3 regions of the Ensifer sp. R1-3 genome follow, and region 3 is predicted to be linked to each of the others. Evidence: riboswitches for the same ligand, from Rfam matches in the RefSeq annotation. Region 3 holds a riboswitch; each other region holds the start of a gene.
The links. A riboswitch is a leader RNA that binds a small molecule or an ion and turns the genes downstream of it on or off. The one in region 3 is predicted to bind thiamine pyrophosphate.
Positions count from the first base shown of each region.

Region 1: linked by a shared signal. The riboswitch ahead of thiC (phosphomethylpyrimidine synthase ThiC) and the one ahead of thiD (bifunctional hydroxymethylpyrimidine kinase/phosphomethylpyrimidine kinase) in region 3 are both predicted to bind thiamine pyrophosphate.
Region 2: linked by a shared signal. The riboswitch ahead of thiB (thiamine ABC transporter substrate binding subunit) and the one ahead of thiD (bifunctional hydroxymethylpyrimidine kinase/phosphomethylpyrimidine kinase) in region 3 are both predicted to bind thiamine pyrophosphate.

Region 1 covers NZ_CP096516.1:1,563,671-1,569,989, forward strand. The annotation lists gene M1D43_RS24515 (sensor histidine kinase) at 1-1,017, shown strand, start outside; gene dctD (C4-dicarboxylate transport transcriptional regulatory protein DctD) at 1,021-2,403, shown strand; gene M1D43_RS24525 (aq_1923 C-terminal domain) at 2,528-4,546, opposite strand; TPP riboswitch at 4,752-4,863, shown strand; gene thiC (phosphomethylpyrimidine synthase ThiC) at 4,962-6,319, shown strand, end outside.
Region 2 covers NZ_CP096515.1:2,933,081-2,939,399, reverse strand. The annotation lists gene rplS (50S ribosomal protein L19) at 1-120, shown strand, start outside; gene M1D43_RS13980 (basic amino acid ABC transporter substrate-binding protein) at 247-1,056, shown strand; gene M1D43_RS13975 (amino acid ABC transporter permease) at 1,126-1,947, shown strand; gene M1D43_RS13970 (ABC-F family ATP-binding cassette domain-containing protein) at 2,013-3,839, opposite strand; gene M1D43_RS13965 (thiamine diphosphokinase) at 3,844-4,494, opposite strand; gene M1D43_RS13960 (GNAT family N-acetyltransferase) at 4,572-5,051, opposite strand; TPP riboswitch at 5,185-5,298, shown strand; gene thiB (thiamine ABC transporter substrate binding subunit) at 5,347-6,319, shown strand, end outside.
Region 3 covers NZ_CP096516.1:1,130,444-1,136,762, forward strand. The annotation lists gene exoO (succinoglycan biosynthesis glycosyltransferase ExoO) at 1-891, shown strand, start outside; gene M1D43_RS22485 (UTP--glucose-1-phosphate uridylyltransferase) at 896-1,801, shown strand; gene exoP (succinoglycan biosynthesis transport protein ExoP) at 1,856-4,216, shown strand; gene M1D43_RS22495 (hypothetical protein) at 4,266-4,514, opposite strand; gene thiD (bifunctional hydroxymethylpyrimidine kinase/phosphomethylpyrimidine kinase) at 4,575-5,375, opposite strand; TPP riboswitch at 5,504-5,606, opposite strand; gene M1D43_RS22505 (peroxiredoxin) at 5,820-6,319, shown strand, end outside.

The DNA of each region.
Region 1 (6,319 bases), 430 kb from region 3:
TCCACCGCAGCCTTCCTGCGCGTGGAAACCATGGTGCCGTCGACGAACTGGCGGCTCGAGCAGCTGTCGCCGCTGAAGGCGCCGCTTGCAGCGGGTGCGCGGGAGGCGCAGCTCCTCACCCTTGCCGCGCTCGTACCGCTTCTCGCGCTTGCCGCATTGCTCCTGCGCCGTCGCCAGGTAGTCGCCATGCGCAGCGCCGAGGAGCGGCTGGCCCGCAATGCGCTTGAGGCGAGCGTCGAGGAGCGGACGCGCGACCTGCGCATGGCGCGCGACCGTCTCGAAACCGAGATCGCCGACCACCGGCAGACCACCGAGAAGCTCCAGGCCGTGCAGCAGGACCTCGTCCAGGCGAATCGGCTGGCGATCCTCGGCCAGGTCGCCGCCGGGGTTGCCCATGAGATCAACCAGCCGGTCGCCACCATCCGCGCCTATGCGGATAATGCCCGCACGTTTCTCCACCGCGGCCAGACCGTCACCGCCGCCGAGAACATGGAAAGCATAGCCGAGCTTACCGAGCGCGTCGGCGCCATCACCGACGAACTGCGCCGCTTCGCCCGCAAGGGCCATTTCGCAGCCGGGCCGACCGCGATGAAGGAGGTCGTCGAGGGTGCGCTCATGCTGCTCCGCAGCCGGTTTGCCGGGCGGATGGACGCAATCCGCATCGATCTGCCGCCCGATGGTCTCCAGGCGCTCGGCAACCGCATCCGGCTGGAGCAGGTCTTGATCAACCTCCTGCAGAATGCGCTGGAAGCGATCGGCGACAGCGAGAACGGCGCGATCCAGGTGCGCTGCAAGGCGGCGCCCGGCGGCATCGCGCTGACCGTCGCCGACAACGGCCCGGGGATTGCGGCCGATGTCCGCGAAGAGCTGTTCACGCCGTTCAACACCTCGAAGGAAGACGGGCTGGGCCTCGGTCTCGCGATCTCCAAGGAGATCGTCTCCGACTATGGCGGGACGATCGAGGTCGAGAGCGGCCCCTCCGGAACGACATTTACCGTGAACCTCAAGAAGGCCTGAGCGATGAGCGCCGCCCCATCCGTGTTCCTGATCGATGACGACCGCGATCTGCGCAAGGCAATGCAGCAGACGCTCGAGCTTGCGGGCTTCACCGTCTCGTCCTTCGCCAGCGCGACGGAGGCGCTCGCCGAACTTTCCGCCGACTTCGCGGGCATCGTCATCAGCGATATCCGCATGCCGGGCATGGACGGCCTTGCCCTTTTCGGCAAAGTTCTGGCGCTCGACCCTGACCTGCCAATGATCCTCGTCACGGGGCACGGCGACATACCGATGGCGGTGCAGGCGATCCAGGACGGCGCCTATGACTTCATCGCCAAGCCGTTTGCCGCCGATCGTCTTGTCCAGAGCGCCCGGCGCGCAGAGGAGAAGCGGCGGCTCGTCATGGAGAACCGGTCGCTGCGCCGCGCGGCCGAGGCCGCATCCGAAGGCCTGCCGCTGATCGGCCAGACGCCGGCCATGGAGCGGCTTCGCCAGACCTTGAAACACATCGCCGACACCGATGTCGACGTGCTGGTCGCCGGCGAGACGGGCAGCGGCAAGGAGGTCGTCGCCACGCTGCTGCACCAATGGAGCCGCCGCAGGACCGGCAACTTCGTGGCGCTGAATTGCGGCGCTCTGCCGGAAACGGTGATCGAAAGCGAGCTCTTCGGCCACGAGCCCGGCGCCTTCACCGGCGCCGTCAAGAAGCGGATCGGCCGGATCGAGCATGCGAGCGGCGGCACGCTCTTCCTCGACGAGATCGAGGCCATGCCGCCGGCAACGCAGGTGAAGATGCTGCGCGTGCTCGAAGCCCGCGAGATCACGCCGCTCGGCACCAACCTGACCCGCCCGGTCGACATCCGCGTCGTCGCCGCCGCCAAGGTCGATCTCGGCGACCCGGCCGCACGCGGCGATTTCCGCGAGGATCTCTATTACCGGCTGAACGTCGTGACGCTCTCGATCCCGCCCCTGCGCGAACGGCGCGACGACATCCCCCTCCTCTTCTCCCATTTCCTGGCCCGCGCCTCGGAACGCTTCGGCCGCGAAGTGCCCGCGATCTCGGCTGCCATGCGCGCGTACCTGGCGACGCATTCCTGGCCCGGCAATGTGCGCGAGCTTTCGCACTTCGCCGAACGGGTGGCGCTGGGGGTGGAGGGAAACCTGGGAGTTCCGGCCGCAGCGCCCGCCTCAAGCGGAGCGACCCTGCCGGAAAGATTGGAACGCTACGAGGCCGATATCCTCAAGCAGGCGCTCACGGCGCATTGCGGCGACGTCAAAGAGACCCTGCAAGCCCTCGGCATCCCCCGCAAGACTTTTTACGACAAGCTGCAGCGCCATGGGATCAACCGGGCAGATTATGTCGAACGGGCGGGCCCGGGGCGTCCCAATGCCATATCGAAAACTTGAGCCTGCGGCAGCGACAAAGTCGGTGACGGTGCGGCAGGTTTAAGCCCCTCCCACCTGTGGGGAGGGGCGATCACTTGCCCGGCGCTGCAAGTCGTCTGCGCCCGGCATGAGGTGAGAAGGCCGCCTATTCCGCCGTCGCCTCGAAGTCGACCCTGTCGAGAAGCAAGAGCGGATTTTGCGAAGCAACCGCGAATTCGAGCGCACCGATTCCGTTTGCGGATTTGGATTTGACCGTCAACGTGAACATCCCCGGTTTGGCAATGAACTGCGAAGCTGCGTCCAGCACGTCCTGCAACCGAGGCTCCTGCGCGGCAAACTGCTGCAACGCCACCGAAGCCGTCATCGTGAGCATGCCGCGCGCCTGATCCTCCGTCATGTCGTTTTGCTCGGCATAGGCCTTTATGGCCTTGGCGGCGAGACCTTTGTCCTCGATCTTCAGCTTTGCTTCACGGGCGGTGAGGCCGAACAGCGCTGCCCGCATCTTCGCCTCGTCGCCGGAAAAGAAGTCGCCGCTCACGCCCCCCAGCAGGCCGGAGAGGGAAAAGCCGCCAATATCTTTTCCACGTGCGGAGATATCCTTGATGACCAGAGTCTGGTTCGGCTCGTCCCAGGCGGCTTCGATGTTGGACGACAGGACCACCTCATTGAAACCGAGGTTGCGAAGCTGCGCGAACGGCTCGTCGTGCATATGCTCCGGGATCGGCAGGGTCAGATCCTGATATCTGATGCGGATGTCGGTCGGAATGCCGTTGCGTGGCTTCGTGAGCGCCAACTCGTAATCCTTGAGCGAGAAGCGAACGCGCCTCGGCACCGAATCCTGTGTGTCGCTCTCGGCGTCTTCGGTTTCTGTATCGGGCAGATCGGCATCCAGACCCGCCAGCCGGACCGTACCGAATTCCGGCAACAGTGTCGTGAAGGCAAATCTCTCGCGCTGCTGCTCGTCGAGCGCGACCATCCTCTGCAGACCCTCCAAGGTCGAATTCCAGGAAAATCCCGAAATGCTCGCTTCGGAGACCTTGACGTAGTCCGCGCCCTCTCCCATCGAGAGGCCATTCAGCGTGCCGTCAAGCTTCCGTCCATCGACCTCGAGGGCGAGGCGATCTATCGAAACCTTGATCCTCTCGCCTTCGTCACCGTCCTTCATCGGCGCGTCGATCGTAAGGCCGAGCATTTCTATGTCGGCCTTCTTCGTCATGTCGATAATCGAGAAGACCCGATTGAAATAGGCTTGGCGTTCCGCCGGCGGCAATTGATCCGGCGCCGAGACCGATTTCAGCTTTTTGAGCGTCTCGACCAGCGGCTCGGCCGGCATTCGCATGCTGAAGCCGCTGCTGCGAACCTCGTCATAGCCGAAGCTCGCCTCGCCATCCGAGAAGGCGATGTCCTTTACCGAAATCGGCCCATAGACAGGCTTTGCCTCGTTGTCGTCCGAGCCGGCTTTTTCGGTATAGAGCCGCGCCAGATAGGCGGCATCGATATCCTGCGCCGTCACGGCTCCGATGGAACCCGCCACCCTATTCTTCCTGCCGCCCTCTCCCCCCGAACGGTCCACGCCGACTTCGAAGCTGCCGCCGCTCGCCGAATAGCGGGCGATACGCCCATCGGCGATGCCTTCCGAGACCACGTTCCTGTAGATCAGCTTCTGCTCGGTCCCGGCAACGATCTGTGCGAAGACGATCTCCGGGGCGGAGATACGCCTTGCCGTGAAAAGTTCTACTCGCTTGGAGATCGAGAGTTCGCTCTTCCCGCCGAACATCTGCTCCAAGGTGCCGCGATCAAAATCTGCTTCTTCGACGACCGCGCGCGGGACAGAGACCGTGCCGAAAGCAGTCTTGAGTTCAAGGCCGCTTACTTCGAGCATGCCCTGGAGGAAAAAGATACTGGGCCGGCCGTCAACCGCGGCGATACGAACGTCCGACCCGTCCTTCAGCGGCAGGGCCACGTCGCGCAGATGAATTCGCCCAAGGAAATCCGCTTCGACGCTGCCCGCCTTGCCGCCGCGCTCGGCGATCATCCTGCTCACGCGTTTTTCTACGATGGTCTTGTAGCAGGCCATGCCGGCGGCGGTGATTGCTATCACCGCAACTGCGGCCCAAAGCGCCTTGCGTCTCTTTTTTCCCGTTGCTGCCTCAGCTTGCCCCACGACAATCGTCCTTCCGCTACCTGCTTCACCGCGCCCCATTCGTGACGGGTGATTAGATGCAAGGAGCTGCATTTGCAAGCATGGCGGGAGGACAATCCAGAGCAGATAACTGACGCGCCCGACATCCTCGCCCGGGACCGGACCACGCCGGAGGCGGCCATTCAAAAACCATCTTGACGCCGTGCCGATAACCGTTCCTAATTGCGCCATTCACCAGGGGGGTCCCGGCAAGGGGCTGAGATACTGCTAGAGCGCGCAGTGACCCGTTGAACCTGATCCAGTTCATACTGGCGTAGGGACGGTGCAGACGTGCGACAGCCAGGATTCCGTGTACCCGCGATCCGTCGGCCAAACGTCTTTTCATCCTTCCGGCTTCAGAACTGGGTCTCCAACGCGAAAACTTTGGAGCCTCAAGATGAATCTAGTCAAACCTCTCGCCGCGGCGCCCTCGGTCACCCAGGGACCGCTTCCCGCATCCCGCAAGGTCTACAAGCCGGGCGATATCCATCCCGACATCCGCGTGCCGATGCGCGAGATCGCGCTCCATCCGACCTCCGGCGAGCCGCCGGTCACCGTTTACGACTCCTCCGGTCCCTACACGATCGAAAACGCCGATATCCGCATCGACGCGGGCCTGCCGCGGCTTCGCAGCGACTGGGTTCTCAAGCGCGGCGATGTCGAAAGCTACGACGGCCGTGCGGTGAAGGCCGAGGATAACGGCTTTGCGACCGGCGAACGGCTGACGCCGGAATTCCCGGTTCGCAATCGGCCGCTCAGGGCCAAGCCCGGAAAAGCGGTGACCCAGCTCGCCTATGCCCGCGCCGGCATCGTCACGCCGGAGATGGAGTTCATCGCCATTCGCGAAAATCTCGGCCGGAAGGCCGCGAAGGAGGCGCTCGCCCGAGACGGCGAAAGCTTCGGCGCCTCGGTACCCGATTTCGTCACACCTGAATTCGTCCGCCAGGAGGTGGCCGCCGGCCGGGCGATCATTCCGGCCAACATCAACCATCCGGAAGCCGAGCCGATGATCATCGGGCGCAACTTTCTGGTGAAGATCAACGCGAATATCGGCAATTCCGCCGTCACCTCCTCGATGGCCGAAGAGGTGGAGAAGATGGTCTGGGCGACGCGCTGGGGCGCCGATACGGTCATGGACCTTTCCACCGGCCGCAACATTCACAACATCCGCGAATGGATCATCCGCAATTCGCCGGTACCGATCGGCACGGTACCGCTCTACCAGGCGCTGGAAAAGGTAAACGGCATCGCCGAAGACCTTTCCTGGGAGGTCTTCCGCGACACGCTGATCGAGCAGGCGGAACAGGGCGTCGACTATTTCACCATCCATGCCGGCGTCAGGCTTCACTATATTCCGCTCACCGTGGATCGCGTCACCGGCATCGTCTCGCGCGGCGGGTCGATCATGGCAAAATGGTGCCTGCATCACCATCGCGAAAGCTTCCTCTACGAGCATTTCGAGGAGATCTGCGACATCTGCCGCGCCTATGACGTCTCCTTCTCGCTCGGCGACGGCCTGCGTCCCGGCTCGATCGCCGACGCCAACGACCGGGCCCAGTTCGCCGAGCTCGAAACGCTCGGGGAACTGACGAAGATCGCCTGGGCCAAGGATTGCCAGGTGATGATCGAAGGGCCGGGCCACGTGCCGATGCACAAGATCAAGGAGAACATGGACAAGCAGCTCGCCGTCTGCGGAGAAGCGCCCTTCTATACGCTCGGGCCGCTCACCACCGATATCGCGCCCGGCTACGACCA
Region 2 (6,319 bases), on a different replicon from region 3:
CGCATCGAGGCTGAAAAGGTCGCAGCCGCCCAGGCTCTGGCCGCCGAGAAGGCAGCAGCCGAAGCCGCCGAGGCAAAGGCAGCGGAAGAAGCAAAGGCTGCGGAAGCTGCAGCAGAATAAGTTTTCGACTCTTCAGAGTTGTGCGGAAAGGCGGTCCTCGGGCCGCCTTTCTTTTTGGTATCAGCCGCTTGTGCTCCCCATAGATTTTATGACATTTTCTGTCGCCACAATCTGGGAGTTCCTCCAATGACAATTCGTCGCCACGTGCTTGCGGGCATTGCCGCAGTTCTTGCCGTTCCATTCGCAGTCTCTGCGCCCGTTTTCGCCAGCGACCTGCCCGACCTCGGCGGCAAGACGGTCGTCGTGGTGACGGAGAATGCCTATCCGCCGCTGCAGTTCGTCGATCCGAAATCCGGCCAGGCCATCGGTTGGGAATATGACGCGATGAACGAGATCGCCAAGCGCTTGAATTTCAAGGTCGAGTACCAGAACACGAGCTGGGATGCGATGATCCAGGCGGTTTCCGACGGTCAATACCAGATCGGCATGACCGGAATCACCATCAAGGACGACCGCAAGGAGAAGGTCGATTTCTCGGATCCCTATATGCGCTCGCAGCAGTTCATGCTGGTGCGCGGCGACGAGACCCGCTTCGACGATGCCAAGAGCTTCGCAGCGCTCGAAAGCGGTCTGGTCGGCGCCCAGCCCGGGACTTCGCCTTTCTACACGGCCGTCTACGAGGTTCTCGACGGCAACGAGCAGAACCCGCGCATCAAGCTGTTCGAAACCTTCGGTGCGACGGTGCAGGCGCTGAAGGCCGGCGACGTCGATCTGGTCTTGACCGACAGTGTCGCGGCCAAGGGTTATGTGGATTCCTCCGACGGCCAGCTCAAGGTGGTCGGCGAGCCGCTCGGCACCGAGGATTTCGGCTTCATCTTCCCGAAGGGATCGGAACTCGTCGCGCCGGTCAATGCCGCCATCAAGGCGCTCAAGGAGGACGGCACCTTCGACGCGCTCAACAAGAAGTGGTTCCTCGACTACAAGATGGGCGGCTGACCGCCGGAACGGGATAAAACGCATGTGCGGTTTTCCGCCCACGTCCCGCTTCCACCTACTGGAATTGAAATGACGCCGGTCCAATCATCCGACACTTCCGGGAAGGACGATTATCCCTGGTGGCTGATCGCCCTTCTCGTGATCGCTGCGGCACTGGCCGCGGTCATCGCCGCCAATGATATCTTCACGCAGGTATTCACCGTCGTCCTGAAGGGGTTGGGCGTCACCGTTTTCGTCACTCTCGTCGGTTTCGTGCTCGCAACGGTGCTCGGCCTCGGCGTGGCCCTGATGGCGCTTTCCGAGCATGTGGTCCTGCGCCAGATCGCGCGCTTCTATACGGAAGTCATCCGCGGCGTACCGATCCTCGTGCTGCTGTTCTATATCGCCTTCGTCGGCGCGCCTGCGCTGGTGACGGTCGCGAATTTCGTGGCGGCGCCGCTGATTTCGGCGGGCTGGATCGAGCCGTTCGTCGTTCGCGACGTGTCGCTGATGTGGCGGGCAATCATGGCGCTGATGATCGGCTATTCGGCCTTCATTGCCGAAGTCTTCCGCGCCGGCATCCAGTCGGTCGACAAGGGCCAGGTGGAGGCGGCAAAGGCGCTCGGGCTCTCCCGCTACCAGCGCTTTCGCCTCGTCGTCTTTCCGCAGGCGATCCGCGTCATCCTGCCGCCGCTCGGCAACGACTTCGTGGCGATGGTCAAGGATTCCTCCCTCGTCTCGGTGCTCGGCGTCGCCGACATCACCCAGATGGGCAAGGTCTATGCCTCAGGCTCCTTCCGCTTCTTCGAGACCTATTCCATCGTCGCCTATGTCTATCTCGTGCTGACGATTGGGTTGTCGCTGGCCCTTCGGGCGGTCGAGCGGCGGTTGAGGCGGTCGCAAGTGCGATAGGCAAGGGGGAGTCGGGCAGGCAGGGGAGTACTGCACCTCCAACGCTGCCGTCACGGTCCGCCCGCTCAGCCCTCGAGTTCCTCGCGCAGCATTTCCAGTTCGAGCCATTCCTCTTCCATGCGCGTGAGGTCCGTCCTGAGCTTCTCGAGCTCGGCGGCGAGCTTGGCAAAGCCGTTCGGGTCGCGCGAGAAAAGGTCGGGATCTGCCATCTTCTCTTCCCGCTTCGCGATCTCCGCCTCCGACCTGGCAATCTCCTTCGGCAGGTTTTCGAGCGCGAATTTCTGCTTGAAGGAGAGCTTGCCCTTCGCCTTCTGAGGTTCGCTCGGCGACGAGGAGGCGCCGCTCGATCTGGCCTTCTCGGCTTTCTCGCTCCGGCGCCTTTCCTCGAGTGCGCCGCGGCGCTGCGCCATCATGTCGGAATAGCCCCCGGCATATTCGATCCAGCGGCCATCGGGCGCCTCCGGGTTGGCCGGCGCGATGGTCGAGGTCACGGTACGGTCGAGGAAATCGCGGTCGTGGCTGACCAGGATCACCGTTCCGGAAAATCCGGCCACGATCTCCTGCAGCAGGTCCAGCGTCTCGATATCGAGGTCGTTGGTCGGTTCGTCGAGGATCAGGAGGTTGGTCGGGCGTGCCAGGATGCGGGCGAGCATGAGACGCGCGCGCTCGCCGCCGGACAGGTCGCGGATGGGCGTTCGCGCCTGCTCCGGCTGGAAGAGGAATTCCTTCATGTAGCCGGTGACATGGCGCTGCTCGCCATTGACGAGGAGGGTCTCGCCGCGCCCGTCGGTCAGATAATGCGCCAGCGTCTCGTCCAGGTTCAGTTCCTCGCGTTTCTGGTCGAGCGTGGCGATCTCGAGATTGGTGCCTAGCTTGACGCTGCCCGTGTCCGGCGCGAGCTGACCGGTCAGGAGCTTCAGCAACGTCGTCTTGCCGGCGCCGTTCGGTCCGACGAGGCCGATGCGGTCGCCGCGGTGGACGCGGATCGAGAACGGCGCGACGATCGCGCGATCGCCATAGGCCTTGGTGATCTTCTCCGCCTCGATGACGAGCTTGCCCGATTCCCTGGCGTCGGCCACGGTGGCCTGGACCGTACCCTGCGGCCCCTTGTGCCCGCGATGGCGGGCCCGCATGTCCTGCAGCTCGCCGAGCCGGCGCATGTTGCGCTTGCGCCTTGCGGTCACGCCGTAGCGCAGCCAGTGCTCTTCGCGCTCGATCGCCTTGCCGAGCTTGTGCTGTTCGAGCTCTTCCGCCTCCAGCACCTCGTCGCGCCAGGCCTCGAAATGCGCGAAGCCGCGATCGAGGCGGCGCGATTGGCCGCGGTCCAGCCAGACGGTCGCCGTCGACACCTTTTCGAGGAAGCGCCGGTCGTGCGAAATCAGCACCAGCGCCGAACGGCTGCGGACGAGCTCGTCTTCCAGCCACTCGATCGTCGGCAGATCGAGATGGTTCGTCGGTTCGTCGAGAAGCAGAATGTCGGGTTCCGGCGCAAGCACACGGGCAAGGGCGGCACGACGCGCCTCGCCGCCGGAAAGGCGCGTCGGCTCTTCCTCCCCGGTCAGCCCCAGATGCTGCAGCAGGTAGGCGACCCGGTAGGGATCGTCGCCTGGGCCGAGGCCGGCTTCCGCATAGGCCTGGACCGTATCGAAGCCGTCGAAATCGGGTGCCTGGTGGAGATAGCGTATCGTCACCGATGGATGCCTGAAGATCTCGCCCGACTGGGGTTCTGCAAGCCCGGCGGCGATCTTCATCAGCGTCGATTTGCCCGAACCATTGCGGCCGACGAGGCAGATGCGATCGCCCGGCTCGACCTGCAGGCCCGCACCCGCGAGCAGCGGCGTGCCGCCGAAGGTCAGTAGAATGTCGTCAAGCTTAAGGATGGGAGGTGCCAAGGCATCAGGCTCCGGAAAGATCATAGGGCCGGGCGAGAATGACGGCCCGGCCGGATTTCAGGGTGAAGCGGACCGTGCCATCCGCGATGTTCGAAATGGTGCGCGACGAGCCGAAGGGCAGATGAAAATCCTTCAGCGGGTAGCGCACGTTCTCGATCGAGAGACCGTCAAGGTCAGCAAAGCCGAGGATCGAGAAGAGGCTGCCTTTCGGCAACTCGATCTCCTGCGAGCCGGGCAGCAGCGGATAGGCCTCCTCCTCGCCGGAGGTCATCATCACCGCAACGCCGCTCTCGGCAAGTGCGACGGTGCCGAGGAGGTGCAGGAAAGCGTGATCGCTGCGCGCGCCGCCGAGTCCGCCCGCGAAGACGAGCGAGGTCGCGCCACGCTCGAGGGCCGCCTCGACGGCGATCTCCCCGTCGGTCGCGTTCTTGGCAGCCGGATGGCGTTCACGCGGGACGCCGGCGAACTCCGCCAGAAGCGCCTCGTCCGTGGAATCGAAGTCGCCGACCCAGAGATCGGGAACGACCCCGAGCGTCCTTGCATGGCGCATGCCGCCGTCGGCGGCGACGAAGCGGCTGCCTTCGAGCTGTCGAGCGAGCCGGTCTGTCGGCGTCAGCGCGCCGCCGAGCAGGATGGTGAAGGGTGATCGGATCATGGCAGAAGCCCATAGCGCAAAGCAGCGGCGAAGGAAAAGGGCTCCGGCTGCTGTTTTGCGAACGCATGCTGCGCGGATCAGGTTCCGGACGCCGGATCCCCGGGGAAAAGCATGCCGATGCCGGGCGTCGATCCGGCGATCTCCACCGCACCGACCGCGCGGGCATAGAAATCGGCGGGGCCGACGCCGCCGATGATCGCATAGGCATAGCCGGCGGCGCGCATGGACAGCAGGCTTTCGACGAGCAGGGCCTCGCCGATGCCCTTGCCGCGCATGGCCGCGTCCACTCCGGTCGGACCGAAGAAGCCGAGCGCGGTTACGTCATGGCATGCGAAGCCCACGATCCGGTCCCGATGGTGAGCGATGTGGATGCGCGCCGGCGTCGAGGAGAAGGCGGTTTCGGCCTCGCCGGCCCACCCGGCCCCGAAGCGCTCCTCGATCCAGGGAATGACGACCCGCCGCTCGGCCGCAAGCGCCCGCCGGATGCGGACGTCGGGGTCGAGACGCGATGGACGGCCCTCGGGCAAGGCATAGAGGCGGACGAGCATGTCTGGCATGGAATTGTCTCCGCTTTCGGCGAACAAACGGCGCCGGCAATTGTTTGACTTTTAATAGCGCGCCCGGCGCGGATGGCAAACGTCCCTGCTGAAACTCAGCTTGCCTAAGCCGTCGCCGGAAGCTAAATCTTCTGCTGCTCTAACGGGGTGCCCTGGCCGGCTTTGCGACCATGGCTGAGAGGCTTCGAGCCAACCCGCGGAACCTGATCCGGCTCATACCGGCGGAGGGATTAGAAGCGATCGGACCGATACGCGCTTTTCCCATTGCAGCAACAACAAAGGGAGAGGTGCCAGAATGTCCAGTTCACTCCATCGAAAAATCCTTGGCCGGCTTGCGATCGCCGCCGCTTCGATCGCGGCATTTTCCGTGAGCGCGGCGGCCGCGGAAAAAACGCTGACGGTCTATACCTATGAGAGCTTCATCACCGAATGGGGGCCGGGCGCCAAGGTGGCGGAAGCGTTCGAGAAGACGTGTGACTGCAAGGTCGACTATGTAGGGGTCGCCGACGGGGTCGAACTCCTGACGCGGCTGAAGCTCGAAGGTCAGGGATCCAAGGCCGACATCGTACTCGGCCTCGACACCAATCTGGTGGCGGAGGCGAAGGCGACCGGCTTCTTCGCACCGCACGGCGCCGATACCGCTTCCGTCAAGGTTCCGGGCGGCTTCTCCGACGACACCTTCATACCCTATGACTACGGCCATATTGCCGTTGTCTACGACACAGAGGCACTGAAGGACCCACCGAAGAGCCTCAAGGAACTGGTCGAGGGCGATCCGTCGCAGAAGATCGTCATCGAGGACCCGCGGACCTCAACCCCCGGCCTCGGCCTCCTGCTCTGGGTGAAGTCGGTCTATGGCGACAAGGCCGGCGAGGCCTGGGCGAAGCTCAAGGACCGCGTGCTGACGGTCACGCCGGGCTGGTCGGAAGCCTACGGTCTCTTCACAAAGGGCGAGGCGCCGATGGTTCTCTCCTACACCACCTCGCCTGCCTATCACATGGTCGCGGAGAACACCGAGCGCTACCAGGCGGCCCCCTTCGCCGAAGGCCACTATATCCAGATCGAAGTCGCCGCATTGACGAAGAACGCGAAGGACCCGGAACTCGCCCGGAGCTTCCTGACCTTCATGATCGGTCCGGAATTCCAGTCGATCATCCCGACGACCAACTGGATGATGCCGGTGACGGCGACCAAGGAGCCGCTGCCGGAAGCCTTCGGCAAGCTCGTCGAACCGCAAAAGACGTTCCTCATTCCCTCCGGGGAGGTCG
Region 3 (6,319 bases):
ACGCCCGCGCTCGTTGCGGCGATCCCGGATCCCAGGGTCCGCCTGATCGCCCTTGATCGCAACCGCGGTCCGGGCGGCGCACGCAATGCCGGCATCGGGGCGGCGCGCGGCCGGTGGATCGCCGTTCTCGATTCGGACGATACAGTCCGGCCGGACCGGCTCAGGCGGATGATCGAGCGAGCGGACGCGGCCGGGGCGCAGATCGCCGTCGACAATCTCGACGTCGTCTCGCTGGACGGACGCAGTCTCAGGATGTTCTCCGAGGCCGAACTCGCCCGGCTGCCGCAGCTCACGCTTCCCGCCTTCATCGAGTCGAACGTGCTCTTTCGATCCGAGCACAATTTCGGCTACATGAAACCGATCTTCGAGCGCCGCTTCCTGGAAAACCAGCAGCTTCGCTTCGACGAGGCGCTGCGCATCGGCGAGGACTACATCCTGCTGGCATCGGCCCTTGCCTGTGGCGGGCGCTGCGCGGTCGAGCCGTCCGCCGGCTACATCTATCATATCCGCGAGGGTTCCATCTCGCGTGTGTTGAGGCTCGATCACATAGACGCGATGATCGCCGCCGACGAGGCGTTCCTGCGCCGCTACGCGCTCGACGGCCTGGCTCAGAAAATGCAGCACAGGCGCATGCGCGGCTTCCGCGAAGCTCGCTCGTTCCTGGTCCTCGTCGAGCAGTTGAAAAAGAGATCGTTGGCCGGCGCGCTCAAGACCGCTCTGGCCGACCCGTTTGCGCTCCGGCATCTCAGCATGCCGATCGCTGCCCGATTGCGCCGCCTTGCCGCGCGTTTCGTGCATCCCTCCTCCCATTCGGCCCCCCGTGCCGCCCCCGTGACGGCGGCGGCTGAAAGATCCCCGCTGGGCAACGACCCCCGCATAAGCAAAGGATGATAAAATGGACCGTGTCAGGACCGTCAGAAAAGCAGTAATCCCGGTTGCCGGAAACGGAACGAGGTTCCTTCCGGCGACGAAGGCAGTGCCCAAGGAGATGTTGACGATCGTCGACCGGCCAGTCGTTCAGTATGCCGTGGACGAGGCCCGCCAGGCCGGAATCGAACATATCGTCTTCGTCACCAGCCGGAACAAGCAGGTGATCGAGGACCATTTCGACGACGCGCCGGAGCTCATCTCGTCGCTTTCACGCTCCGGCAAAAGCGCGCAGATTTCCGAACTCGAGGCCATGTTGCCGGCAGCCGGCTCGGTCAGCTTTACCCGTCAGCAGGCCCCCCTCGGCCTCGGGCACGCGGTATGGTGTGCGCGTGACCTGATCGGCGACGAGCCCTTCGCGCTTCTGCTGCCGGACATGGTCTCCTTCGGCGCGCGCGGTTGCGTGGCCGGCCTCATGGACCTCTATCACGAGGTTGGCGGCAACGTCGTCGGCGTCGAGCAATGCGCCCCCGAGGAAGCATCGAAATACGGCATCGTCGGCAAGGGCGAGACGGTCCGGCACGGTTTCTCCGTAACCGAGATGGTCGAAAAGCCCGCCGCCGGAAAGGCACCGTCCAACTACTATCTCAATGGTCGCTACATCCTTCAGCCGGAAATCTTCTCGATTCTGGCCCATCAGACACGCGGCGCCGGCAATGAGATCCAGTTGACCGATGGCATGCTGACGCTTTCGCAATCCCAGTCCTTCCACGCGCATCCCTATGAAGGCCGCACCTTCGACTGCGGCTCGAAGCAGGGCTTCATCGAAGCCAATGTCGCCTTCGCCCTTGCTCGTGCGGACATCGGCGATATCGTTTTCGAATCCGTCCGCGACATGGTTCTGTCTCACGAAAGCCGCATCCGGGCGGCATAAGCGGCGGCTTCCGGCAGTCCTGCGGGACTGCCGGAACAAGGACCGGAGAAGAAGATGAACAGAACGGCCCCCATGAAACAAAGAAGCGTTCCATTGAGCAGCATCATGCCCAGCGAAGAACAGTCAGACGGCTTTATCGACCTTGACCGGCTTGTCGCCGCAGTCTTTCGTCGTGCCCGGCTTGTGGCCGCATTCGTCGTGCTCTTCATTGCGCTGGGGGCCGCTTATCTCCTGTTTGCCACGCCCTATTACACGTCGATGACGCAGATCCTTCTCGACGAAAACCTGTCCAAATACGCCGAGGAAGAGCCTACCCCGGTAAACAGCCAGATGCTCGATACCCAGATTGCGAGTGCGGTCGAGATCCTGAAGTCCGGCGAACTCGCGCTGCGCGTCGTAGACAAGCTCAAGCTTTCGGAAAACGATACCATCCTCAATCCGCCGCGCTCCCCGGTCGACATGGTCAAGGAATGGCTGAAGACGGCAACCGGGCTGTTTTCGGGCGGGCCGGATGTCACGGAGGAGGCAGCGCGCAACGGACGGCGGCAGAAGGCGGCCGCGATCATACAGCAATCGCTCGCGGTCGAGCGTGTCTCGCGCAGCTCGGTCGTGGCCGTTGCCTTTCGCTCGAGCGACCCCTTGCTCGCGGCGACCATCGCGCGCGGCTACGCAAGTGCCTATCTGACCGATCAGTTGAACGCCAATTTCGAGGCGACCGAGCGCGCATCCGTCTGGCTGCAGGAACGGCTTACGGACCTCCAGCAGCGCTCGCAGGCCGCCGCGCTCGAAGTCGCGCATTTCAGGGCCGAAAACGGTCTGACGGCTGCGCGGGGCGAGTTGATGTCCGAGCAGCAGATGGCCGACCTCAACAGCCAGCTCATCGTCGCCCAGGCCGATACGGCAAGTGCGTCGGCCCGTTACGACCAATACAAGTCGATCGTCGACCAGGGACCGGAGAACGCGGTCAAGAACGCCACCATTTCCTCCAAGGAGGGTGACAATTCGGTGATCCGTGACCTAAGGACGCGCTATCTCACCGTCGGCAAGCGCGAGCGGGAAGTCTCGGACAATTTCGGCGCCGACCACCCGCAGGCGGTATCGCTCCGCGCCGAGCAGGAGGATGTCGCGCGGCAGATCTACCAGGAACTGCAGCAACTCACCGCAAGCTACAAGAACGAATACGAGGTCGCCCAGTCGCGCGAGGAATCGCTCAGGAAGAGCATCCAAGGCATTGCCGGCAAGACCTCCGACGCCAGCGAGCAACTGGTGCAATTAAGGGAGCTCGAACAGAAGGCAGCGGCTCTGAAGACGCTCTACGAGTCCTATCTCGGGCGCTACGAACAGGCGACGCAGCAGCAATCCTTCCCGATCGCCAAGGCTCGCGTCATCTCCGAGGCCGGCGTGCCCGTGTCGCCGTCGAGCCCCAAGAAAACCATGACTCTCGCGCTCTCGGCCGTGCTCGGCATGATGGTCGGCGGCGCTTACGCGGCCTTCCTCGAATTCCGCGAACGGACTTTCCGCCTGGAGGGCGACATACGCTCGATCCTCGGCCATCGCTCGCTCGGCTACGTTCCGCTGCTCGGAACGCGCATGAAAAAGAAGGCACAACTGGTCCATGCGCATTTCGGCTCGGTGAAAAGACACGACGAAGCGGTGGACGATACGATGCCGTTCCAACGACTTTCGCGCATCGTCGTCGATGCGCCGCGTTCGACCTTCGCGGAGACCTTCCGCAACGCAAAGCTTGCCTGCGACCAGATGCTGGCCGGCAGCGAAAGCCGCGTGATCGCCATTGCATCGGCCCTTCCGGACGAGGGAAAATCGATCATTGCCGCGAACTTCGCCGCACTACTGGCGGCGAGCGGCAAGCGCACCCTGCTCATCGATGCCGATATACGCAAGCCGGGACTGACGCAGATGATCACGCCCGCCCCGCGCACCGGGCTCGTCGAAACGCTGATCGGAGAAGCCAGCTGGCCCGCCGGAATCAAGGTGGACCAGCGCACCAAGCTCGCAATCCTTCCGGCCGGCGGCGCATCGCATCAGCGGCATCAGAGCAACGAACTGCTCGCCTCGCCGGCCATGGCGAACCTTATCGAGAACGCCCGCAACGCCTTCGACTATGTCGTCGTCGATCTTGCCGCACTCGCCCCTGTCGTCGACGCGAAGGCCTTCGCGCCGCTGGCCGACGGCATTCTCTTCGTGGTCGAATGGGGAAGAACGCCTTCGCGGCTCGTACGCGATCTGCTCCACTCGGAACCGTTGATCAATTCGAAGGTGCTGGGCGTCATCCTCAACAAGACGGATATGAACGAACTCGGCAAATACAGCGACTTCGACGGGGCGGAGAAATATCGCCATCGCTACGGCAAATATTACGTCGAGAATACGATCACGGAAAACACCGCCGCTTGAGGCGACCGCGGCCGCGCCACTTGTGCGCGGCCTTTTTCGCCCTTCGCCGTCAAGCCTTGCGGCGATCGACGATCCAAGCGGCTGCCATTAACGCAATGACCGCCGTAAGGGCAATCAGTGCCAGCGCGTAGAAGAGCGAATATTCTACCAGCGACGGCAGGATCGAAAGAGCACGCCGCGCCCTGCTTGGCGACCGCCGCCAATCCGGCAGGTCGTCACGGTTGAAAGCCTCCAGCCGGCGGGTAAGAAAGTGCATATCGCGAAAACCGATTGCCAATCGAAGCCATGGAGCGGTCATGCTGCTGAACAACCGTGGCGATAGCGAGGCACTTCAGCGCCCCGAGCCGTCACTCGGCAGTCAATCCTTCCACCACCGGTGGAAGTGATGAACCGGACCGCGCCCCTGACCTATCTCCAGGCGGTCGGCTGCTGAGATTGCGGCATGCAGATACGCCTTGGCTGCGCTCACCGCTTCGATCAGCGGCACGCCTTTCGCAAGGCCGGCGGCAATGGCTGCCGAAAGCGTGCAGCCGGTGCCGTGGTCGTTGCGCGTCTCGATCCGCCCGGCGGGAAGGCGGACAAGAGTGTCGCCGTCGAAGAAGAGGTCTGTGGCCTCCTGGCCCTTCAGGTGCCCGCCCTTGACCAGAACCGCATGTGCGCCCGTCCGCATGATCGCTTCCGCCTGGCGCGCCATCTCCGCCTCGTCCCCGGCGATTGCGCGCCCGGTCATGAGCGCGGCCTCGGCAAGATTGGGCGTGACGACGAGCGCCAGCGGCAACAGTTCTTCGATGAGCGCGGCAACGGCATCCGGACGAAGCAGCGCATCGCCGGAGGTCGCCACCATGACGGGATCCACGACGGCCCGTTTCCCGAACCGGCGCAATCCATCGGCAATGGCGGCGATCGTTTCCCGACGCGAGACCATGCCGATCTTGACGGCCTTCACGTCGAGGTCGGAGAAGACGGCGTCCATCTGCGCCGACACGATTTCAGCGGAAACATCCTCGACGGCCGTCACACCCCTGGTGTTCTGGGCCGTGATCGCAGTGATGACGCTGGCGCCGTAAACGCCGAGCGCTGAAAACGTCTTGAGGTCCGCCTGAATACCGGCGCCGCCGCCCGAGTCCGAGCCGGCGATGCTGAGCGCAATCGCCGTCATGCGCAGTCCTCCTTCGCACGAGGGCAGATGATGATTGCGAGTAGTACGGCAATGGACGTCATCGATCGATCTCCAGACGAAACATCACGGAGATCCAGGAAAAGGCGATGAAAAGGCGAACTTGCCGCTGGCGGCCATCTTTCCGTTCCTACGCCGGCATGACCCGGATCAGGTTCAAGGGTCCGGCTCAACGCCATCTCAGCACCGTCTGGTGCTCCCCTCGGAATGCGCTATCTATGCGGCTGTAGCAGAGCGATGTCAACGCGCCCGCGCAAAGGCTTGTAAGACCTATCTTTTAGGCCAGCCGGCAAAAATATACCCGCAGATTGGCAAGCTATGATGCAGTCATTCCTTCTGCCGCCGTCAATCGCTCGTTTCCTCCTCGAAAACGGCGGCGATTGCGTTATTCTTAGCGGAATTTCGTCGTACAGGAGGGAACACGCCATGAGTCTGCGCATCAACGATACCGCCCCTGATTTCACCGCCGAGACAACGCAGGGCACGATCAATTTCCATGAATGGATCGGCGACGGCTGGGCTGTCCTCTTCTCCCATCCGAAGAACTTCACCCCCGTCTGCACGACGGAACTCGGCGCCATGGCAGGGATCGAGCCGGAGTTCCGCAAGCGCGGCGTCAAGATCATAGGCATCTCGGTCGATCCGGTCGAGAGCCACTCCAAGTGGAAGAACGACATCAAGGTCGCGACCGGCTTCGAGGTCGACTACCCGCTGATCGGCGACCGCGATCTGAAGGTGGCAAAGCTTTACGACATGCTGCCGGCCGGCGCCGGAGAGACGTCCGAGGGCCGCACCCCGGCTGACAATGCCACGGTGCGCTCGGTCTACGTCATCGGGCCCGACAAGAAGATCAAGCTGATCCTCACCTATCCGATGACCACCGGCCGCAACTTCAACGAGATACTGCGCGCCATCGACTCGATCCA